Regions from separate parts of the Paenibacillus barengoltzii G22 genome, predicted to be linked through region 1. Evidence: predicted binding sites of a transcription regulator. Region 1 holds the regulator's gene; each other region holds the start of a gene.
The links. Region 1 encodes Rex, which represses fermentation and respiration genes when NADH is low (regulators of the CRP and FNR family bind a similar motif). Its sites were predicted from a motif close to TTGTGAAATATTTCACAA; they were not measured.

Region 2: C812_RS17650 (DUF438 domain-containing protein) is a predicted target of Rex. The motif match lies at 4,058-4,075, and genes of this name have one in related genera.
Region 3: C812_RS11645 (DUF2249 domain-containing protein) is a predicted target of Rex. The motif match lies at 4,501-4,518, and genes of this name have one in related genera.
Region 4: hydE ([FeFe] hydrogenase H-cluster radical SAM maturase HydE) is a predicted target of Rex. The motif match lies at 2,797-2,814, and genes of this name have one in related genera.

The regions. Positions count from the first base shown of each region.
Region 1 is NZ_KE159652.1:1,348,477-1,354,514, reverse strand. Features, by position in the region: gene C812_RS06380 (cell wall elongation regulator TseB-like domain-containing protein) at 1-77, opposite strand, end outside; gene C812_RS06375 (amidohydrolase) at 138-1,436, opposite strand; gene C812_RS06370 (redox-sensing transcriptional repressor Rex) at 1,433-2,077, opposite strand; gene dinG (ATP-dependent DNA helicase DinG) at 2,119-4,974, opposite strand; gene C812_RS06360 (tetratricopeptide repeat protein) at 5,172-5,804, opposite strand.
Region 2 is NZ_KE159654.1:645,638-651,675, reverse strand. Features, by position in the region: gene C812_RS17675 (ABC transporter permease) at 1-50, opposite strand, end outside; gene C812_RS17670 (ABC transporter permease) at 52-768, opposite strand; gene C812_RS17665 (ABC transporter ATP-binding protein) at 765-1,679, opposite strand; gene C812_RS17660 (sensor histidine kinase) at 1,904-3,310, opposite strand; gene C812_RS17655 (response regulator transcription factor) at 3,307-3,987, opposite strand; gene C812_RS17650 (DUF438 domain-containing protein) at 4,186-5,457, shown strand; gene C812_RS17645 (ROK family glucokinase) at 5,811-6,038, shown strand, end outside.
Region 3 is NZ_KE159653.1:717,996-724,033, reverse strand. Features, by position in the region: gene C812_RS11675 (YlbF/YmcA family competence regulator) at 501-845, shown strand; gene C812_RS11670 (hypothetical protein) at 987-1,280, shown strand; gene ilvB (biosynthetic-type acetolactate synthase large subunit) at 1,373-3,094, opposite strand; partial or broken gene C812_RS11660 (SPASM domain-containing protein) at 3,212-3,547, shown strand; gene C812_RS11655 (DUF2249 domain-containing protein) at 3,589-3,825, opposite strand; gene C812_RS11650 (hypothetical protein) at 3,825-4,184, opposite strand; gene C812_RS11645 (DUF2249 domain-containing protein) at 4,201-4,434, opposite strand; gene C812_RS11640 (YwiC-like family protein) at 4,668-5,408, shown strand; gene C812_RS11635 (DRTGG domain-containing protein) at 5,461-6,038, shown strand, end outside.
Region 4 is NZ_KE159656.1:116,901-122,938, reverse strand. Features, by position in the region: gene C812_RS21270 (putative polysaccharide biosynthesis protein) at 1-40, shown strand, start outside; gene yabN (bifunctional methyltransferase/pyrophosphohydrolase YabN) at 168-1,664, shown strand; gene C812_RS21260 (HU family DNA-binding protein) at 1,860-2,132, shown strand; gene C812_RS21255 (RNA-binding S4 domain-containing protein) at 2,132-2,413, shown strand; gene hydE ([FeFe] hydrogenase H-cluster radical SAM maturase HydE) at 2,896-3,954, shown strand; gene C812_RS21245 (2-oxoacid:acceptor oxidoreductase family protein) at 4,059-5,051, shown strand; gene C812_RS21240 (thiamine pyrophosphate-dependent enzyme) at 5,113-6,038, shown strand, end outside.

The sequences.
Region 1 (6,038 bases):
TAAAACCGGTGGAGACCCAGGAGCACGATCAACAGGATCACAAGGGACAGCAGGATCCATTTCGTTCGCTTCCTCAAGCTTCTCTTCCTTTCCCTTCCTATGCAAGCAGCCTCCTTCTGGAAACCGCGCGCCGCTCATTATCGTGCCAGCAGTCCCTCAAACGCCGCCTGCGCCTCGTAGCGGATACGTTCCTCATCCAGCGTCAAGCAAGCCCCGTGTTTGACAACCTGCTTGCCGTTCACCCAGACATGCTCCACATCCTTGGCCCCTGCGGAATAAACGGTATGGGAGATATAATCCGTTCTCGGCAGGAAATGGGCTTGCTCCGTGTTCAAGGCGATAATATCTGCCTTCATGCCTGCAGCCAGCTTGCCTGTATTTTGCAAGAAGACTGATTTTGCACCGTATTCCGTTCCCATCTTCAAGGCTTCCAGTGCCGGAACCGCCGTTGGATCGCCGGATACGCCTTTATGGATCAGCGCAGCCAAACGAATCTCCTCCAGCATATCCAGGTTATTGTTGCTCGCCGGACCGTCGGTCCCCAGCGATACCACTACGCCTTTCTTCAAGAGTTCGGGTACGCGGGCGACACCGCTGGCCAGCTTCAAGTTACTGCCCGGGTTATGCGAAATTGTAACCCCGTGGGATGCCAAGATATCGATTTCCTCGTCGGTCAAATGCACCGCATGGGCAAGCAGGGTTGGGCGGGAGAACATCCCCAGCTTCAACAAATGCTCTACCGGACGGACGCCGTAATCGTTCACGTTCTGCTCTACCTCGGCGCGTGTCTCCGACATATGCGTATGCATTGGCAAATCGAGATCATGGGCAGCTTGCACAAATTTCTCGATGAAGGCTGGCGGGCAGGTGTACGGTGCATGCGGTGACATCATCGTGGTGATGCGTCCTTCTGCCTTGCCGTGCCAGTTCTGTGCAAACGCGATCGCTTCCTTGAGCTTCTGATCTTGCTCTTCCGGGGAGCACAAACCGATGGCTCCGCGCATCAGCACGGCGCGAATGCCTGATTCCTCCACGACGTTGGCCACTTCGTCCATATGATCGTACATATCCAGGAACGTCGTCGTCCCGCCCTTGAGCATTTCCAGCACGGACAATGCCGTACCGGCATACACATCCGCTGCCGTAAATTTGGCTTCCATTGGCCACATTTTCTCCTGCAGCCAGGTTTGCAGCACCATGTCATCTCCGTAACCGCGCAGCAGCGACATCGCCGCATGGCCATGGGTATTGATTAGGCCCGGCAGGAACAACAAGCCTTTGCCGTCCAAAGTCTCGGCGCCTTCCACGCCTTCCGGGCGCTCTTCCCCGATATAGCTGATCGTATCGCCCTCAACGAGCATATATCCGTCAACCACAGGACGTTCCGCATCTAATACGGCAAACGTCCCGTTCTTAATTAACCATTTCCGACTCATACGTTGCTTGTTTCCTTTCCGTTTTCCAAGTAGTAAGCCAAGCTCAGCAAATCTGTGGTGAAATCAGCCGCATGAATCCGAACTTCCGGCGGAACCTTCAGAATCGTTGGCGCGAAGTTCAGAATCGCACCGATTCCGGCGGCCACCAGCTCATCCGCCACCCGTTGGGCTTCTGTATCCGGTACGGTGATGATGCCAATGCGGATATTTTTCGCTCGAACAGTTTCCGCCAGCTCTTCGATCGGCTGAATCGTAATGTTGTTGATCTGCTTGCCGATTTTCGCCGGCGAAGCGTCGAACACCGCAACAATCTTCATATTATCCTTCAAATACGCATTATAATTCGAAAGGGCTTGGCCCAGATTCCCGGCGCCCACCAGCGCAACGTTAATCTGTTGGTCCAGATTTAAAATTTGTTGAATTTTCTCAATCAAATAAGCGACATCGTAGCCGATCCCCTTTCGGCCAAAATCGCCGAAATAAGCTAAATCCTTACGGATTTGCGCCGGATTAAGATCCAGCTTCTGTCCAAGCTCCTGGGAGGACACCGTTGGCACCTCACGGCGGCTGAGTTCATTTAAAAAACGCAGGTAAACCGGCAGTCTGCGGACGACAGCGTCCGAAATTTTATCTGACTTCATGCATTGTTCCCCCTATTCTCCATTACGATCTATGAAGCGGCTTAGGCTTCGGGATTTAACCATTCCGAGATACGCGGCACCATTTGAGTTAATGGCATATGCTCCATCTTCGGTCCAGGCAATGAGTATAAGAAATATTTTCCATAATATGATTCCAGGATCCGGGTATCATAAACGATCACGATGCCGCGATCCTGCGACGAACGGACAAGCCGTCCGAACCCTTGCTTAAAGCGAATGACCGCCTGCGGGACAGACAGCTTCATGAATGGATTCTTCTTCTCCCGCTGCAGGCGTTCGCTCTTCGCTTCCACCAGCGGATGGTTTGGCGGCTGGAACGGCAAGCGTACAATCGCTAAACTGGTCAACGCCTCGCCAGGGATATCCACCCCTTCCCAGAAGCTGCTTGTCCCGAGCAGCACCGATGCGCTGTTCCCTTGGAAGCGCCGGGTCAGCTTGGTGCGGCTGCCGCTGTCCATCCCTTGCCCGATCACCGTGATGCCCTCCGCTACAAGCCGTTCTTTCAGCGGGTCATACACCTGCCTGAGCATCTTGTACGATGTAAACAGCACTAGCATGCGCCCCTGTGTCGCCACCGCGGCATCCGCCAGTGATTGTACCAGCGTGTTAATGAAATGGTCATCCCCCACGCTGCCTTTCACACTTGGAAAATCGCGCGGAATCACCAGCAGCGCCTGATCACGGTAATTAAACGGCGATGGCAGCATCGCGGTGATCAGCCGATCCTCTTCCGCTGCCTCCGTCAAGCCAAGCTGCTCAATCATATATTGGAACGATTTATCCACAGATAAAGTCGCAGACGTCATGACGACGCTCTTCTTCCGATCGAAGAAAAATTGCTTCAACTGAGCGCTGACATCAATCGGCACCGCATACATTTGCAGCGACCGGCTGCGGAAGTTCCCGTTCGCTTCTATCCAATAGACGGTATCCTCGCTCTCCAGCTTCATGAAGAAGCGAAGCGCTTCCCGTTCTCCGGCTAAATCTTTAAACAACCCGCTAATATCGGTGATCAAGCTCTCCGCTGCATAATCGTCCTGCTCTTCTCGGATTTCGGACAGAAGGCGCTCCCCTTTCCGAAGCACGTCGCCGAGACCTACATAAATTTGATTCTCTAGCGCGGTCAACGTCTCCCAATCCTTGGGCTTGCGGTTCGGCAGCAACCGGTACACGAACTGTCCGGGATCACCAGGCGCGGCGTCACTGCGGTCAGGCATTAAGCTGAACAGCAGCTCGCTGAGCTTGTCCCAGCTCTCCTTCACATCCACCAGCGTAGGATAGATCCCGTCGATGACTGAGCACCATTCCGAGGATTTCTCCGCGGCTGACGCTTCGAGCGCGCTGCGGAGGTTGGCCAATTGCCCCGTCTTGCTGTCTTTATACAGCCGGGTCAGCGTATGCACAACCGTAAAATACTTCATATGAATCCCCAAATGCTTGCCGGCCACATCCTCTAAATGATGCGCTTCATCGATTACTAATCGCTCGTAGCCCGGCAGCAGCTGATGTCCCGCCTGGATGTCTGTAAACAGCTTAGAGTGGTTCGTAATCACCACGTCCGCGACACCGGCTTCGTGTTTTGCGCGATGATAGAAGCATTTGCGGAACCAAGGACAGGAGCGGCCCAAGCAGGATTCCGACTCACTGGCCACTGTCTCCCAAAAGTCACCGCCGCGATTGCCGAGATTCAGCTCTTCGTCATCGCCGCTTTCTGTTTGGGTCAGCCATACGACCATTTGCGCGGCCGTCATCACCTCTTCTTTGGGTGTAGAGAAGTCTTTTCTATTTATTTTATGTTCAAATTTGCGCAAGCACAAATAATGCTGCCTACCTTTAAAAACGGCTGCACGAAACGGAAAAGGCACGACCTCCGTCAACAACGGCACATCGCGCTCTCTAAGCTGTTCCTGCAGGTTGATCGTGTGCGTGCTCACCATGACCTTCTCTTCATTCTTGACGCTGTGGTAAATAGCTGGCAGCAGATATCCCAAGGATTTGCCCGTTCCGGTTCCGGCTTCCACGAGCAAGTGCTTATCTTCCTCAAAAGCCCGCATGACCTCATTTAACATCATGTTCTGGGCTTCCCGTTCCTCGTACTGCGGCAACCGCTCCCGCAGCCGTTCTCGGACCTGCTCCATAAACTGCTCGAACGTCACGTTCTCCAGCGGATTGCGTTCCGCGCTGTCCCTCGGCGCTTCGATGTCGAGCCAATCTTCCACCTGCAAGGCGAATTGGCGGTAGTAGACATAGCCGTCTTCGCTTGGCAAAGCTTCCCGCTCTTTCTCCTGAACCATGGCGTCAAAGAACCACCCGAGATCGCTGTCCTCACCGGCAAACAGATCTGCCAAACGCTGTAAGGTCAATAGCGGCAATCGGTCACATTCCTCCAAGCATTTGAGGAAAATCAGCGCTGTCGCCAATGCGTCACTGTCCGCCTGGTGCGGACGCTCATGCTCCACCTCAAACTCCGCTGCCACCATCCCTAGCTGGTAGGAAGTCAGTGAAGGGAACAGAATTTTCAGGAAATCCATCGTATCCAGAATCCGTCCTGTAAACGGCAAATACCCCGTCTTGTCCAAGGCGCTCTGCAGGTAATTAAAATCAAACGCTACATTGTGCCCAACCAACACGACGTCGTTAAGTAGTGGAACCATCTCCACCATCACTTCGTCCAGCTCTGGCGCATCCTTCACATCCTCTTCAGTGATGCCCGTTAACCCCGTAATAAACGGAGGAATCGGCACGCCTGGCTTAACGAAAGAACGATACACCTGAGAAATTGATCGATCCGGCTCTATAATGGCAAGTCCCACTTGAATGATTTCATCAGAGGACTGGTTACCCGTCGTTTCAAAATCAAGCACAGCATATTTCATTGCAATTAGATGTCCCTTCATTCCAGTCTCTTTACAGCATAACAGAAGATAGCCAATTTGAAAATTAATACAAACCATATCTGTAATAAAAATCACAAAATAAAACAAGCGATGCGCCGCCATAAGCGGGAGATCGCATCGCTTCCAAAACATGCCGTAATAAGTGCGTGAACTTCCAAGACAATGAGCCATAAATCCTACAATAACGACGTCAACTCGGGACCGTAATGGAGTTTCCCTGTACTGTTCGCACAGGCCTCCAAATTGGCCAACGGCTCGGGCAAGGACGGATCATGGTGGTGAGCCAACTTGAAGTACTCTTTTGCCTTGTCAAATATGCCCTTGTGCGCCTCAATACACCCCAGCGCGTTGTAGATAATGGAACGCAGCCGCTTATTTGCTGCCTTTTCTAGCACGATCCAGAAATGCTTGGCGGCTCTGTCATATTGCTCAAGGTGCAGATGGCACATCCCCAGATAGGTCCGCGCTAACACGCTGTCTGTAAATTGCTTCACCACCTGCTCAAATTGAGCAGAAGCCTGGGGAAACATCAGCAACTTGTAATATCCTTGGCCTTTCACAAAGGCGGGGTCGTCCAATTCAGGTAGATCGGGGATCTCTCTGGACTCCAGGCTCCGGAACGCATGGCGTAAGTACCCCATTTTCTCCTCAAAGCTCAACCATTCTTCGATAATGCCGTCACTCATATGCTGAAGCAGACTCCATTTCTCCGCGAGTTCCTGCTTCTGGGCCTGGCCGGCCAAGGGGTATTTCCTCGTGATTTCGTCCAACATTTCATTCATTTCCGCAAACACATGCTGAAACATCATTCGCATCCCCCCTAACGAAAATGAAATCAGTCCGAGCCTTACGTACATTTTTTGTTTCGGGGGACGATTTCATTCCGGCAGGGAGGAATTACACTTTTTGAAGGATGGATCTCTGGGGTCATGTGGAATTGTATGTGAAAAATCAAGTACATTTCAGCGGTTGTTGCGGCTCACAGCCCAATGTACTTGAAATTTCATGTACAATGCGGTGTTTTTGCCCTTTTGGGGTGGATT
Region 2 (6,038 bases), on a different contig from region 1:
CGTGACATTTTGAGCCGTTCTGCGGTCAGTACGTTCAGGAACGTCTTCATCTTAATCCACGTCCTTTCGGTTGAAATGAACAAGTCCAGTCAACAGGATAACTGCGCCGCAGGCAAGTCCGGCTGCGACAAACCATTCGCGGTGTGGTCCTTCGAACCCGAACAACGGCCAGTTCAGTGGAAACCACTCGGACAGGTTCAATGTAAACGGCGAAAGGATGGAAATCGTGACGCCAAGGGATACCGGCAACGACTGGTTCCGATAGGAGAGCGACAGCCAGAGCTGGAGGGCCAGCAGCGGCAACGCGGCAAAAAACGGATAGAACCCAAGGCGAGCCAAATTCGCGTAAGGGATGGAACTGGCCTCGAAACCGAGAGCGATACCTAGAATTACGGTTACGACCGATAACAGCACGCAGGAAACGGACAGCAACAGGAAGCACAGCAGGAATTTGGCGCAATACACCGCGGTCCGTGAGATCGGCAGAGCCAGCAGTTGCTTCCAGGAGCTAAGCTGATGTTCGACGTTCGCCACTAGCGAGCTGACCAAGGTACAGCCGAGATATATCGCAATCGGCACGAAGAAGGAAATATTCTGCAGGAGACCTCCCCACAGGTCATCGGCATATTGCTTGGTCAACCAGTCGTAGCGCAGCCCGAAATTGAGCGCCTGCATGGCGACCAATCCGAGCGGAGCGAGAAAGATAAGAAACCAGATACCTTTACGCCGGATCTTCAAAAAGTCGGCTGAGAGGGAGCGTAACATCATACCGCGGTCCCCTCCCCAATGACCTGCATAAAGATATCCTCCAGCGACTTCTTCTTCTGCTCAACGCGATAGATCGCATGTCCGTTCTCCACCAGCTGTTTGACCAGGCGTGCGACCTGGGCGTCAGCCATCCCCGGGAACGAGAGAACTCCGCTTCGCAGCTTGCCGATGGCGCCTAGATCACGGGCTACCCAAAGGGCTTCATCCGGCTCTGAAACAACGAGTTCCATATCGTGAGCCGCCTGAAGCCGCAGATTGTCGATCGTATCCTGAAACACCATCCGACCTTCGCGGATAATGCCCACTTTGCTGGCCATCAGCTCCATCTCCCCGAGCAGGTGGCTGGATACGAGCACAGTGATGCCGTAACGCTTCGGCATGCTCTTAATTAATTCGCGGATCTCATGAATCCCGGACGGGTCCAGTCCGTTGGTCGGTTCGTCCAGGATGAGCAGTTCAGGGTTACCCAGCAACGATGCGGCGATGCCCAGGCGCTGCTTCATCCCCAGGGAGAAGCCCTTCACCGGCCGTCGTGCTTCGCTAGACAGCGAGACGATATCCAGCACCTCGTCGATGCGCGATTTCGGCACCTGCAAGATACGGCGGATCGCTTCCAAGTTGTCGATGGCGCTCAAATGTCCATAATAGGACGGGGATTCGACCAGCGAACCGATGCGGCGCAGAATCGCCAGCTTATCGCGTTGCAGCTCGCGGCCAAAGATGCGGATGCTGCCCGAAGTGGGCTGAATTAAGCCCAGCAGCATGCGGATTGTTGTGGTTTTCCCTGCACCGTTAGGTCCGAGGAACCCGTAGATGTCCCCCTTCGCAATCTCCAGGTTTAAGTGGTCCACGGCGTAACGGCCGCGATATTTTTTGGTTAAACCTTCCGTTTGAATGATCATTTCACTCACGAATTATCACCTCGTCATGATCATATCGCCCGGAGGTTAAAGGCAAAGGCGGGATAAGTTTAAGATTCGTTTAATTTTGGAGCGTGGAACATTTTTACACACAAAACGGGGATTGCTCCCTCACAAAAATGTATCATTGCAGGAATCGCGCATTCGCGTAGAAGTGTTGCGATACTGCCTCCGAATCGAGGGAAAAGAAGCAGCTTTGGAGACAGTCTCTCTCCTTATTTCAACGACAATTTCGCCGCTGGATAAATATACACTTTCGTTCCGGCTTCACTGGATATGGTGGCTCGTGCGAGTCCCATTTCTCGGAGCAGCAGATCGACGATTTGCAGGCCTAGCCCCGCGCCTCCATTTGCGGAAACCGACTCCATTCCAGGGCCGTGGTCGCTGATCGTAAGAGCCGTAGTGCCCTCGTATGGTTCTACCGCAATCCCGGCATACCGACCCGATCCGGCATGGCGGACCAGGTTCTGGAACAGGTTATCGAGTACGCGGCGGAACCCTTGGGCATCCACGTTCCAGTAAATCGGCTGTTCTGGCAGCTCAATATCGGCTGTGATCCCGTTCTTCTCCCAGACAGGGTACCAGGCCGCCGCACTTTCCCGCACGATCCGCAGGATATCCAGCCGCTCCAAGGACATGGCATACCGTCCGCTGGAGAGCAGGTTGTACGATAACAGATGATCCATCAGTCCGGATAAATCGCTGATTTTCGTCTCCATCAAAGCCAGGGATTGCTTTCCCTGTTCGGATAGGGATTCCTGACGGAGCGAATACAAATGGCTGCCCAGCACGGTTAACGGCGTCCGCAAGTCATGGGACAGGTGGCTGATCAGGCTCTTGCGCAGCTCCTCTTCCTCACGCTCCCGCTGGCGACTGTCCTTCAGGGCGAACACCATATGGTTAAAGGCGAGCTCCAATCGGCCGATTTCGTCCGGACGCCCTTCCTCGATGGGGGACGGGAGACCATCGGGACCCGGACGGGTCATGCCGGCTTCCAGGCGCAGCAGGCGCTTGCGGATATCGCTGAAGAATAGATAGGAGAGCAAGACGAACGCCCCTAGCAGAATCGCGATGAACACGCCGTAAAAGCGATTGTCGCTAAACTGCTCCCCTTTTTGAATCACCATATATTTACGCGGGAGCTCCAGCACCATGAAGCCTTGTTGAGCTTGTTCGTCCCCGCCAATAAAAGCGACGACCGTAAAAGGATCAGCATCTACACGCTGCTTCATGAAGGCGATGGTATCCTCTAGGGACCATTGCGGGGGCACCGACGCTTGTTCCGGCAGCTGCAGGCGGGTCATGCCGGCGGTGTCGACCCAATACAGCGCGGCGTCAGGATACCGCTGCTTCATCTCTTTGAGCTTCGCGTCGATGGTCTCATCTTGAGCTCCCTTGAGCTCAGCAGCCGCTTGATGCCAAGCGGCCTCAATTTGTTTTCCGGTGCCATAAGGACGGATCTCGTGTCCGTAATGGTCAGGGTTTAGGAGCACATTCACCCCCCAGGCTGCAATGAAGCTGATAGGAATCATGACAGGAATAAAGACAAATGCGATCCCTAAAATCAAAACGTATCGCGTCAGCAGGGATTTACGGAACTTGCGCACTGGACGAAATTTCATGCTCTCACCCGATAGCCGATCCCGCGGATGGTCTCGATCACTTCAGGATTGGCAGGATCACGTTCGAGCTTCTCGCGCAGGTGGCGGATATGCACCATTAAGGTTTTGTCCCCGTCGAGGTAGGGCTCGTTCCATACCGCCTCATAGATCTGCTCCTTGGTCAGGATTTGCCCGAGATGGCGCAGCAGGTAGGCAAAAATATGAAACTGCTTGCCGGTCAGCACGATCTCCTCGTTGGTATCCTGATGGATAATCCGGTTTTCTTTCTCATACACAAGCAAATGTTTGATCCGCAGCGGCGCTGGGTCAGCGATCCCCCCGCTGCGGCGAAGCAGCACCTCGATCCGGGCAGCCAGTTCATCCGGATGGAACGGCTTCGTTAAATAGTCGTCGGCGAACTTCAATCCTTGCAGTTTGTCGTCAATCGAAGTGCGAGCCGATAGCATCAATACCGGCAGCTCCGGATACTTCTGCTTCAACCGTCCCCCAATCGTGAAGCCGTCTAACCCTGGCAGCATTACGTCCAGGATAACCAGTTGGCAATCGACAGCTTTCTCCACCGCCTGATCCCCGTGCTTCAGCCAGGTGACTGTATACCCGCGCGCTTCCAGGTTGGAGCTGACCCATTCCCCGATTTCGGGATCGTCTTCAATATATAGCAAATGTGTAGTAGGCATAATGACACTCCTCCTGACTCTATTTTGGCAAAAGACGGAACAAAAAGAAACGGGGGGTTCCGTGAAATATTTGTGATTGCAATCACAAGTCGGTGATTTTCCCTGTGCTACGTTGTTATTGAGAATGGTTATCAACGAAAGTCAACGGGACATTTCGAAGCTGAAATCAGATCGATTTCTATAAGGAGGGGTTAGGCGATGAGCGAACTGATTAATAACCGGGAGTATGGCGCACCGGAACAAAGCCGCCGGCAGCAGATGCTAAAGGAGATTATTAAGGAGCTGCATCAGGGGAAGAGCGTGGAGGAAGTGAAGGCGCGGTTTGAAGAGGCTGTCGGTGACGTGACGGTTGCGGAAATTTCTGCGATGGAGCATGCGCTGATGGATGAGGAGGGCATTCCAGTCGAAGAGGTTCAGCGGCTGTGCTCGGTGCATACGGCGATTTTTAAGGGCTCGATTGAGGACATTCACCGGTCGTCCAAGCCGGAGGAGCAGCCGGGGCACCCGGTGCATACCTTCAAGCTGGAAAATCGCGAGATTGAGCGGCTGGTGAATTTCAAGCTTCAGCTTCATCTGGACAAGTACCGAAAGGCCCCCAGCAGCGAGATCGTATACAAATTGTTAGAGGATTTGAACCTGCTGATGGATCTTGATAAGCACTATAGCCGTAAGGAAAACCTGCTGTTCCCGTATCTGGAGAAGTACGGCATCTACGGACCGACGAAGGTGATGTGGGGCGTGGACGACGGCATCCGCATGATGATCAAGGAAACGAAGGGCAAGCTGGCGGACGGCAGCGCGGATCCGGAGACGATAGTAATGGATCTGGAACGGATTATTAAGGAAGTCAATGAGATGATTTTTAAAGAAGAAAATATTCTGCTCCCGATGGCCCTTGAGAAGTTAACGGAGGACGAATGGGTCAGCATTGTCCGGGAAAGCGATCAGATCGGCTTCTGCTTAACCGCGCCGGAGCGCGAATGGATTCCAGAGCGCGTACCGCTGCAATCCTTGGGTGAAGAAGAGGAAGGAACCGCGCAGGCAGGTACGGAAGCAGGAGTTCCGCAAGGGTACGTTAAATTTGAGACCGGCGTTCTCTCGATGGAACAGCTGGAGGCGGTAATGAACCATCTTCCAGTGGATCTGACGTTTATCGATGAGAACGATGTCGTCCGATATTTCTCCCACGGTAAAGAGCGCATCTTTGCCCGGACGAAGGCGGTCATTGGCCGGACCGTACAAAATTGCCACCCGCCGCAAAGTGTCCATGTCGTCAACCAGCTGTTGGAGGATTTCAAGGCGGGGCGGAAGGATGTCGAGGACTTCTGGATTCCGGTGAAGGACAAATTTGTGTACATCCGCTATTTCGCTGTACGCAGTGAGGATGGACGTTATTTAGGAACGCTGGAGTTCACGCAGAACATCGCTCCTATTCGCGAGCTGCAAGGGCAGAAACGTATTTTGTCCTAGTTCCGAGCAAAAGCGGCTCGATCCTGTCCAATATGGCTCACTCCTCTTCTTGCATCCGGCGTTTGCATTTGCGAATGCCGGTTTTTTCATATAACGGAAACTACACTCGCTGACGCTTGCCTGTGATCTGTGTCATTTACGCAAAATCCCTTATCGGTATTGGGATTGCCGTTTCTTCCCTTCTCTTGACCGAACCGATGGGTTCGCTTATAGTTGGTACGTAGGAGAAAACTACTTGCGAAGGCGTTTTCAGTCATGGCGCGGAATAAAGCGGCGATGGATCGAGAATGGCCTTTTTGCACGTATAGGTATGTAAATGATCTATATATTTATGAAAAAGGTGGCTTGTGAAAATGTCTGAAAAAATCTACATTGGCGTTGACCTGGGAGGTACGGCAGTCAAAGTCGGCATTTGCAATGAAGAAGGGCAGCTTCTTCATACGTACGAAGGACCGACCGAAGTCGATAAGGGCGCGGATACGGTCGTGGCGAATATCGAGAAGTACGTCCGGCGTGTCGTGGAAGAATCGCCGTTCGCCTGGGAACAGGTGGCCGGGGTAGGCGCCGGGGTCGCCGGGTTT
Region 3 (6,038 bases), on a different contig from region 1:
AGAATTTGGATTCCTTGTTTTTGAAGCAAATAAGGTTCCTGATCAGCGTTAGAGTGAAGCAGGTTGCTCTAGCGCTTATGAGCAAGGGTGAGCCAGGCCGAGCAACTTCTTCTAACGCTTGTGAGGAGCGCTATTGGTGCCGAAAAGAGGGAGATGAAATTCTAACGCTTGCCACAGAGCTTATTTCTCGTAATTTGCGCTAAACAGCGATGTTTTCGGGTCGATAAGCTTTGTGATCAGCGTTAGAATTTGGATTCCTTGTTTTTGAAGCAAATAAGGTTCCTGATCAGCGTTAGAGTGGGAAAGAAAGTTAGCAAGTCAGCAAGTAAGGCAAGTTAGCAAGCAAGTTTGCAGAAAAGTGAGTAAGTAAGTTAGTACAAGCAAACAAGTAAGTTGCCAGCAATCCGAAGTCAAGCAATTTTCATGCACCAGCAAGCAAGGGACAAGCCCGCCTTACGCCCGCTTGGATCCCACTAAAACAAATTTGGAGGTTTAATTTAATGAACATTTACGACAAAGCACATGAACTGGCGGCAGCCTTGAAGGACAGCCAGGAGGTAGCCGAAATTACAGCAGCAATGAAGCTAGTGGAGGCCGATCCTGAAAGTAAACGGATGCTGGACGATTTCCGGATTCGCCAAAATGAAGTTCAGCAGCGGATGATGACCGGAGAGATGCCGACGCAAGAGGAAATGGAGCAAATGGAGAAGCAGTTCGAGGTGCTGAGTCTGAACTTGAATATCCGTCGCCTGTTTGATGCTGAACGCCGCCTTAGTGTGATCATTCAGGACGTCAACAAGATTATTACGGACAGCCTGGCCCATCTGTACGGAGCGGGGATCTAACTTCGCGCTTTAGACGACCGCATTCTTGGATTCACAAGTTTCTATCATATTTCTGCAGCCCCGTTCATAGAGATAGAAGAGACAAGGGGAAGACCTAATCAACGGTTCTCGTAATCTATGAAAATAAAGGAGCTGCAGAGGATGAAAGTCGTAAAAAAACCAAGCAAATGGAAGCATGCCGTTTATCTGATTCTGGCATTAGCGATGCTCGTTTATGCCTTGCCGATGATTTCGTTTGAGCCTGGAGCCGGCTGGGTTTCGGTGTTTGGCGCAGTGTGGGCAGGGTTTGCCTTCCTCGTCATCGGGGCTCACCTCCATTTTCTTCTTGGAGTCAATGAAGAGAAGCAGCGGGAGCTGGACCGAATCCGGCGGGAGAAATACCGGGAATGGGAGCTCCAATGGGGCGCGGACGGAAAACACGGTGAACAAGCATAAGCCTGTGCCCAAAATGGACAGGGGCGGTTCTGGAAGGTTGATGATCTTCCGGAACCGTCTTTTTTTCGTCTAAGCTCGCTGAATACGCGGTACTACTTCTCGTCTTCGCCGGTCAGCATTTGATCGTTGCTGGCTCCAGGCGGGACCATCGGGTAGACGTTTTGCTCCTCCCGTACGTTAAATTCCATCAGAACGGGGCCGGGGTGCGTTAGCGCCTGCCGGATCACGGCATCGGCTTCCTCCGGCGTTTGCGCCCGCAGCCCGGGTACTCCGTAGGCGCCGGCAAACGCTACAAAATCCGGCGAAGTGAGGTGGACGGAGGAGTAGCGCCGTTCATAGAACAGCTGTTGCCATTGCCGCACCATCCCCAAATAACCATTGTTCAGGATGGCGATTTTGATCGGTAAGCCGTAATCCACGGCTGTCATCATCTCCTGCAGGTTCATTTGGAAGCTGCCGTCCCCGGTGATGCAGACAATCGGCGGAGCGGACGGACCTTCCAACGCGATGGCGGCACCGATGGCGGCGGGGAAGCCAAAGCCCATGGTTCCAAGTCCACCGGAGGTCAGGAAAGAACGGGGCCGGGAGAACTGGTAGTGATGGGCGGTCCAGATTTGATGCTGACCTACATCGGTTGCCACCACAGCATGGCCTTGGGTATGCTTGTCGATCAGCCGAATGACCTCCTGCGGATTCAGCGATCCTGGAGCCACCGACTCGTTATAATGCGGCACCTTTCGCTGCCATCCGGCCGTCTCCTCAGCCCAGCGGGTCGACTTGGGCGGGATCGCGCACGCATTTAACTTCCGCAGCAGGTCCCCGATATCTCCGCACAGCCCCAGATCAACAAGAATGTTCTTGTCCAGCTCAGCATCATCAATGTCCACATGGATCTTCCAGGCATGGGGAGCGAACGACTTAGCCTTGCCGGAAAGTCGGTCGTTGAGCCGCGTTCCTAGACATATCAGCAGATCGGCGTGATGCACCGCCCGGTTGGCGGCATACGTGCCATGCATCCCGAGCATCCCGAGATAGAGCGGATGGCGGGCAGGGAAGGCTCCGATGCCCATCAGCGTAGTCGCAACCGGAATTTGCGCGGTTTCTACAAGCTGGAACAGCGGCTCGGCCGCACCGGATGCCACGGCGCCGCCCCCGACAACGAGCACCGGGCGCTCGGAGCTTTCGATCTTGCTCGCAATCAGCCGTACGGCCTCCTCATCGATCTGGGTTGAAGGCACGTAACCGCGGATGTGGATTTCGGCAGCCGGACTCAAGTTGGTTTGAGCGGTCATGATGTTCTTGGGCAGATCGATCAGGACCGGCCCCGGTCGTCCCGTAACAGCGAGATGAAAAGCCTCTTTGATGATTCTAGGCAACTCGCGGATATCCATCACGGAATAATTATGCTTGGTCACGTCCATCGTCATGCCAAAAATGTTGACCTCCTGGAAGCTGTCCCGACCGATCAGATCAGTCGACACCTGACCGGTCAGCACGACCATCGGGACCGAGTCCATGTAGGCGTTGGCGATCCCTGTGACCGCATTGGTTGCGTCTGGTCCGGAGGTGACGAGCGCAACCCCCGCCTTCCCCGTCACACGGGCGTAGCCGTCCGCCGCGTGTACGGCTGCCTGCTCATGCCGGGTCAGAATATGCCGGATCTCTCGGCAATCGTACAGCGCATCGTAAATAGGAATCACTGCCCCGCCCGGGTATCCGAAGATCGTATCGACCTGTTCCGCAAGCAGGCAATCGATTAACAGCTCCGCTCCGCTTCGGGCGGAGGTTAACTTGGATTCTTGGATGTTTCTCATTAGGTCAGACCTCCCGGTGGAATTTTGACTATTTTATCGCGGGAGATTCGCTTGTGGAGTGATCCCAGTCATAATTCGTGGGACGCCTTGGCCGGAGGAAGCAGAGAGGCAGCGCCCAAACGTAAAGATCTGCTCGGCCGCTCGCCGAAAGGTGTAAATGACGGAGACGGGTTCGTCTTCATTAGTCACATTGGCGAGGTGTATCCAAGCGGGTTCCTGCCTGTTAGCTGCGGGAATGTCCGGAACGCTTCATTGGTGGATATTTATCGGAACTCACCGATCCTTCGGGAGCTGAGGGACAAATCCTTGCTGAAGGGAAAATGCGGCGTCTGCGAATTTAAGGTGCTGTGCAGAGGTTCAAGAGCGAGGGCTTATGCGGTTACCGGCGATTATTTGGAGAGCGATCCGTATTGCGCATATATTCCACGAGGATTTTCACAACAACAAAAATAATAAGGAGGCCGAGCGGCCTCCTTTTCTTGTTCTGCAAAAACTTAAGCTTGCATCGGTTCAAATGTCACCTTCCAATGATCTTCTGCCAGCTGCTCGCATTCATGACGGTAGCCCTTACCTTCAAGCACCTTCAGAAGCGGGACCGGCTTCATTGTGGCGTGCAGAACCAAGCTGTCGCCTTCCTGCAGCTTCCCAACGGTGTCCATGATGACGCTGAACGGCTCCTCGCCGCGGCGAAGAATCGGCCGAACGTCGAGTTCAACGATTTGGTTGGCCATTATAGATTCACCTCCAGGTCCGTCCGTTCTGCGGCAAACGCTTGGCAGAGCCGAGCTGCGCCGCTAAGTCCCTTCATGCCGCCGTACAGCGTATAGAAAAACGAATCCGGCGCATCCAGCGAGAAGGACAAATACTGCTTGGGATCGATCCCCAGCATTTTTTCAAACAAAGCGGAGGTGTCGTAGGCATAGAAACAGAAATAGGTATATTGAAACTCCGGCATTTTTTCGGCGATGGTGAGGATCTCACTGGCATAGCGTTCCAGATTGCTTTCGGCTTCCTCGATCATCCTTAGCGCATCCTCAAGCTCGACGGCGATCTGAATCGTTTTCTCATCGACAACCGTAATTGTTGCCATAGGGCATTCCCCCCGTTTAGTTTTTGCCGATTTTCACCTGGAACATCTCCGGTCCTTGCTCAATGTACTCCCAAGTAAAGCCGCCGGGATGCATGGCCTCGAACTGAAAACGGAGCGGTACCGGGTCATGGTCATTAATCAGCAGCATCGCTTCCCCCGGCTCCAGAGAATTAAAGGTTGCGAAAATGGTCTTATGCTTGAGCTGGGGCGGATATTCGGTGGCGTTGACAGTAGCTTTGAATTGACTCATGGGAAGTCCTCCTAAATGTTTAAAATTTGCGATTCGCCCCCATTATAGCAACGGACCGAGGCGGGATTGTGATATCAATCACAAGATGAGAACCCGCCAAAAATTTCTCGGCGGATTTGTCCGGAAGCTGCCATGAATCAAGTGATTTCTGTCACTTAGGTGCTGATGCCCAGCGATTATAATGTGCGTAATTTGAAGTTGACGGCTCACGATGAGAAGGAGGAACTGATAACATGCGCGTCCGTGATTACATCCCGAATCAACATGGTGCCTGGGCTATGCTGATCGTTCCGTTTCTGTTTGGCATGCTCGCCTCTACCCCCGGGGCGATCCACAGTTTGTTGTTTGTGTGCTGGCTGCTTATTTATCTGTTTATGTTTCCTTTGCTGCAATGGATTCGGATGGGAACAGCCAAGACCAAGGTCAAAGCCGACCGATACCGCAAGCCTTTGCTGTTCTATGGTGCGCTGTTGGTCCCTGCGGCGCTCGCATTAATCCTGCTTCGGCCCGAGGTGCTGAAATTGGCTCTGCTGTTCGTGCCGCTGTTTGTGGTGAATGCCATCTATGCCAAGCAAAAGCGTGAACGTGCATTATTGAACGACATTGCGGCAATTGTGCAGTTCAGCTTAATGGTGTTTATCTCGTATCAGCTTGGAGGAGGTACCGATTTTAGGCTCGCCACGGAACTGTTCCTGATCAGCACGTTGTATTTTGTAGGCACTGCTTTTTACGTGAAAACCATCATTCGCGAACGGAATAATAAGCGATTCTATGTTTACTCCGTAGCCTACCATGTTCTGCTGTTGGCCTTGGCCGTATGGCAGCTCCAACCGGCGCTGTGGATTGCCGCATTGATCCTGCTGGCCAGAGCGGCCTGGTTCCCGAGAACGGGGATTACCGCCAAGCAGTCCGGCATGCTGGAAATTGTCTATTCTGTTATCGTTCTTGCCGCCTTCTGGATGACCTACGCCTGAATGTGTATAATGAATACAGAATAGTACAGATTCGGGCAGGGGGGTATAACAGTTGGAGGGACCGGAAGAAAGCGTAACAAAGCACGAACAGCTACTCCAACATATCGAAGGACTTAAGATTGGAACGAAAATCTCCGTGCGCAAGCTGGCCAAAGCGCTGGGGGTAAGTGAAGGCACCGCCTACCGGGCGGTGAAAGAAGCGGAAAATCTCGGGATCGTGATCACGAAGGAACGGATCGGCACCGTTCGCGTGGAGAAGAAGCCGCGCAACATCTCGGATCAGCTGACCTTTGGCGATGTGGTGGAAATCGTCGAAGGCCATGTGCTGGGCGGCGGAGAAGGACTCAACAAAACGCTGAACAAATATGTCATTGGCGCGATGAAAATCGATGCCATGGCCAGATACATCGACGCTGGCAGCCTGCTGATCATCGGGAACCGCGACAATGCCCATTCGCTGGCCTTGGAACAAGGCGCCGGGGTATTGATCACCGGTGGCTTCGGAACGAGTCGTGAAGTGAAGACGCTGGCGGACAAGCTGGCCTTACCGATCATCTCCTCGCGCCACGACACGTTTACCGTCGCATCGATGATTAACCGGGCGTTGTTCGACCGTTTGATCAAGAAGAA
Region 4 (6,038 bases), on a different contig from region 1:
GCTGCTGACGCTGCTTCGAAAGCTGCGGCTGCTGCCATAGCGCTTCGCCTTGGCGCAAGGGCCGTACGAAGTTGAACTTCGCGGATGTGGCGCAGAAAATTTCAGTTTGACCGCCAGCAATGGTATAGTAATAACATGCTGAACGGACAGGGAGTGAAAGGCATAACATGAGCGCAACCATTACGGTAGTCGGCCTCGGCTCGGGAGATCCCGACCGGCTGACCTTAGGCAGCCTGAAGCGGCTGCAGGAGGCGGGAGAACGTTACGTCCGGACGAAGGACCATCCGGTGGTGGATTGGCTGGAGGAGACGGGCGTTCATTTTACTTCGTTTGACGAGGTGTACGAAGCGAAGGACGATTTTCCTTCCGTTTATGAGGAGATTGCCTCCAGACTGTTGGCGCGGGCCAAAGCAGGTCAGGAGGGAGAGCATATCGTGTACGCCGTTCCCGGGCATCCCCAGGTGGCCGAAGCGACGGTGAAGCTGTTGCGGGAGCGCTGTCCGGAGCAGGGAATCTCGCTCGATATCATCGGCGGGGAGAGCTTTCTGGACGAGGCTTTTGTTCGCCTGGGCTTTGATCCGATCGAAGGATTCCTCCTGGTAGACGCCTCGGAGGTTCGAGGGGAAGCGATTGACCCAAGACGGCATACGCTAATTGGACAAGTCTATGACCAGATCACCGCTTCAGAAGTCAAGCTGGGGCTGATGGAGCTGCTGCCTGACGATTATCCGGTCGTTGTGGGACATGCCCTTGGGGTAGCGGGCCAAGAGCGGATCGAGCGCGTTCCGCTGTTTGAGCTGGATCGGATTACGGGTTACGGGAACCTGTCCCTGGTCTATGTCCCAGCCAGCGAGGACGATACGCTGCGTAACCGCAGCTTCCAGCGGCTTCATGAGATCGTGTCGATATTGCGCAGCCCGGGCGGATGCCCATGGGATCGCGAGCAGACGCATGAATCGATCCGCAAAAATCTCATCGAAGAAACCTACGAGGTGCTGGAGACGATCGACGACGACGATCCCGACCACATGCGCGAGGAGCTTGGCGATCTGCTGCTGCAAATTATGCTCCACTCTCAGATGGAGGAGGAGACGGGCACCTTTACGGTGTATGACGTCATCCAGGAGCTAAATGAGAAGCTCATTTACCGTCATCCGCATGTCTTCGGCAATTTGAGTGCCGAGGATGCTGAGGCAGCGCTAAACAACTGGGAAGCGATGAAGGCCGAGGAGAAGAAACGCAAAGGCATCCAGCCGGAACGCCAATCAGTCATCAGCGGGGTGCCGCGCGATTTGCCGGCTTTGATGAAGGCGTACAAGCTTCAGAAGAAGGCGGCCAAGGCCGGATTCGACTGGGAGGACATCGACGGGGTATGGTCTAAGCTGGAGGAAGAGATCCGCGAGCTGAGGGAAGCCGTCGCGCAGAAGCAAGATGCCGAGGCGCAGGAGATGGAATTGGGCGACGTATTGTTCTCGGTGGTGAATGTGGCTCGCTATATCGGGGTGGATCCGGAGCAAGCCCTCTCGCGGACGATCCGCAAATTCACGGAGCGGTTCCATTATGTGGAGGATCGGCTTCGTGATCTGGGCAAAACACCTGGCGACAGCACATTAGCTGAAATGGACAAATTATGGGACGAAGCTAAGTCGAAAGAACGGGAATGATGGGAGAAAAGGACTAAATTTCAGTTTTTTTGCGAAAAAAGCAAAAAAAGTTCCCTGAGAGTGCAGGATTTTTCAAATCAAGCAAGAATACTCTTACAAAGATAACCATCTGGTGCTTGGTAGGCTTGAAGGCAGGCCTGAAGCCTATAGTGCCAAGGTATCACCTATTTCTTTAATTATTGGGAGGCATTATTAATGAACAAAACAGATCTGATCAACAACATTTCCAGCAAAAGCGGTTTGACGAAAAAAGACGTTGAATCCGTATTGAATGGTTTTCTCGGTGAAATTACCGATGCACTGGCTAGCGGTGACAAAGTTCAACTGATCGGCTTCGGTACGTTCGAAACTCGCAAACGCTCCGGTCGTACGGGCCGTAACCCGCAAACCGGCAAAACAATCGAAATCCCAGCTTCCACTGTTCCAGCATTCAAAGCAGGCAACAAACTTAAAGAAGCTGTAAAATAATGCGTCTCGATAAATTCCTGAAGGTATCGCGGTTGATCAAGCGGCGCACCGTGGCGAAGGACGTCTCCGAACAAGGCAGAGTTCTGATCAACGGGCGCGAATCCAAACCGAGCAGTACGGTGAAGGTGGGCGACGAAATTACGGTTCAATTCGGCCAGAAGCTGGTGACCGTGCGCGTCGAACGTCTGGTCGAAACGACTCGTAAGGAAGAAGCTGCTTCGATGTATACCTTAATCAAGGAAGAGCCGATCGCCAAAGAGACCGGTCTGGACTGGTCCTGACATAGTGACGCTCAGAGCGTGCTCCGTTTCTTCGGGGCATGCTCTTTTTTTTACCTCACAAGAGTGTAAAAAAAGTCCTAGTCAAACTGTGAATTCATGGTAATATAGTAAATACACTTCTTAGAAAACTCCTCTGTGTCAACCTCATGTCGAAATCATCGACGCTGCGCACGCGGCACACATCCACGAATCACAATCGCACCTAACGATCAAGCAACTTTCCATTGAACGAACCATCGAACTAACCATCTTCGGATCATCAAGCCACCAACAGACGCTGTAACCATCCCACTTAACAACAGACCTATCGTCGCTTAAGGTCGCAGCTCACTATGAAGAAATCGGGGTGATTCAATCAACGAAGACAATTTAAAACGCTTACAAAGTGAAAATATTCACAATTATTTCGTTCATCATTTTTCACGACAGCCATAGGGTATACCAAGGTCCATAATCCAGTCTTTCCAAAGGATGATTGCCTGATGAAACAGCTCGTGCACAAGCTCTATGCGCGGGGGGAGCTCTCCAAGGTGGAGCTCGTCGATCTACTGGAGCATATGGATGTGGAAACGCGCAACGAGCTCTTCCGCTTGGCCCGCCTCAGGCGGGAACAGGCTTATGGGGACAAGGTGTATTTGCGCGGTTTGATTGAATTTTCGAGCTACTGTCGGCGGAACTGCTTGTATTGCGGACTGCGGGCGGGGAATCGTGAGGCGGAACGTTATCGGCTCAGCCCAGAAGAGATTCTCGAGTGCTGCCGGGAAGGATACGAGCTGGGCTTTCGCACGTTTGTGCTCCAGAGCGGGGAAGACCCCTGGTATACAGCCGATCTGCTGGCATCCTTAATTCGGGACATCAAGGGCGAATTTCCGGATGCAGCCATCACCTTATCCATCGGCGAGCGGGAGGCGGACACCTACCGATTGCTGTATGAAGCGGGGGCGGATCGCTTTTTGATGCGTCATGAAACCGCTTCCCGGAGGTTGTACCAGGAACTGCATCCTTCGATGTCCTTTGATCACCGGCGCCAATGTTTGGAGACACTGCAATCGATCGGCTATCAAGTGGGTGCAGGCTTTATGGTCGGATTGCCCGGCCAGACGGCGGAGGATTTAGCGGAGGACTTAATCTATCTCCTAGCGCTCAACCCGGACATGATTGGCATCGGCCCGTTTATTCCCCATGACAAGACGCCGCTTGCTCAGGCGAAGGCCGGGTCGCTGGAGGATACGCTGGTGATGGTCGCGCTGGCCCGCCTATTCCTTCCCGAAGCCTTAATACCCGCGACGACTGCGCTCGGTACGTTACACCCGCAAGGCAGGGAGTTGGCGCTGAAGGCCGGGGCCAATGTGGTCATGCCCAATCTGTCACCCGTTGCCGTCCGCAAGAAATACGCCTTGTACAACAACAAAATCTGCACGGGGGATGAATCCGCCCAGTGCAGGCATTGCCTTGAGCTGCGGATTGAAGCCGCAGGCTTTTCCGTAGATATGGGAAGGGGGGACAGCTTGAAGGCGCTGGCAAGCCGCCATCATGCGTAGTCCATCGTTTGCCAAGCAGTCGATTGAGTCAAAGAAAGGCGGCAGTTTCATTTTGTTATTATTCGTGAAATATTTCACAACAAAACGTAGAGGAGACGTGGCGAATGAGCATTTTGACTAAAACCAATGACCTTGGCTTTTTTGAAATTCGGCTGGAATCCATCGGCGGGCTCGGCGCCAACCTGGCTGGGAAGATGCTGGCGGAATCCGGGGTGCTGGGGCTTGGCCTCAACGGTGCCAGCTTCTCGTCCTATGGTTCGGAGAAGAAGGGTTCCCCGGTGAAGAGCTTCATCCGCTTCTGTGAGCCGGACGTGGAGATTCATGATCACAGCCCGATCGAGGAACCCCACGTCATTGGCGTGTTCCATGAAGCGCTGCACAAGACGGTCAATGTTCTAAGCGGCTTAAAGCCTGACGGGATCGCGCTGGTGAACTCGACCCGCGATTTTGAGGAAATACGGCGCGATCTGAAGTTTCCTTACGGGACACTGGCGGTGGTGGACGCAATGGGGATCGCCATCGACGAACATACGAAGGTGAACACCTCAATGCTGGGGGCGTTGTTCCGGATATGCGATTTTCTCGATCCGGATTCGATGCGCGAAGTGATTAAGCATACGTTCCAGAAAAAATACCCGCACTTGGTGGAACCCAATTTGCGCACATTTGACCGGGGATATCATGAAGTGCGTTTCCAGACGATCCCGGCTCCCGAAGGGGTACAAGGGATGCAATTCGAACGGCCGCAGCCGCTGCTCGGTTATAAGACGCAGGCTCTGGGCGGCATCATTCGGGCGCAAGGCAATAGTCTGCTGAAGGATTTGAGCGGGTCCCGGCAGGGGTTTGTACCGGAGTTGGATCCAGACAGCTGCATCCATTGTGCCAACTGCGACTCGGTTTGTCCTGATCTGTGTTTCGTGTGGGAGACCGGGGAGGACAAGAAGGGGCGTCCGCAAATGTTCTTGAGCGGCATCGACTATCAATATTGCAAAGGTTGTCTGAAATGCGTGGAAATCTGCCCAACGGGGGCGCTTAGCATGCGTCGGGAGGAGCCGGGATATGCCGACAGCCACCGCGTTGCTCACGTCTTTCAGTAGAGTTTTTTCCAAGGTCAAGGTGTATGGAACTCGCAGAAGAGCCTAAAGGAGGACTTTATCGATGTCTATAACCGAAGAGAAAATCACAAAAATGACGCTGGCGGAACAAACGACGGCCTTCGAATCAGGCAATGAGGCGGCAGCTATGGCGGCGGCTCAGATCAACTACCATGTGATGGGGTATTTTCCGATCACCCCGTCCACGGAGATTGCCCAAATTCTAGACCAGAAAAAGGCGCAAGGCTTGCATGATATCCAACTGATTGCGGCGGATGGGGAGCACGGCTCGGCGGGGATCTGTTATGGGGCCGCGCTCGCTGGGGCTCGGGTGCTCAATGCGACCAGCGCCAACGGGTTCATGTACATGCTCGAACAGCTGCCGGTCCAGTCCGGAACGCGGTTCCCGATGGTGCTGAACTTGGTGACGCGTTCGATCAGCGGTCCGCTGGACATTCGCGGTGACCACTCCGATTTGTATTTTGCGCTGAACACCGGCTGGTTGATCCTGACGGCGAGCACCCCGCAAGCAGCCTACGACATGAACATCATGGCGCTGAAGTGGTCGGAACATCCAGAGGTTCGGCTGCCAGTGATCGTTGCCTATGACGGGTTCTTTACGTCCCATCAGAAACGGAAATTAAGTTATTTCAAAGACGCCAAGACGGTTCGGGCGTTCGTAGGGGATACACCGCCGGTTGGATTTGATCACGTCGTTGATCCGGCGCAGCCGATTTCGGTTGGTGCGCATATGAACGGCGACGACCTGTTGAATAACCACTACCAGCTGCACTTGGCTCAGGAGCGGGCGGCCGAAGTGTATCAACAAATCGCTGCTGAATTTAAGGCGATGTCGGGACGTGACTACCCGGTGCTCGAACTGTATCAAATGGAAGATGCGGAGGTCGCTTTATTTCTGCTGAACTCGGCGGCGGAAACGGCCAAGATGATCGTTGACAAGCTGCGGGCGCAGGGGGTTAAGGCGGGGCT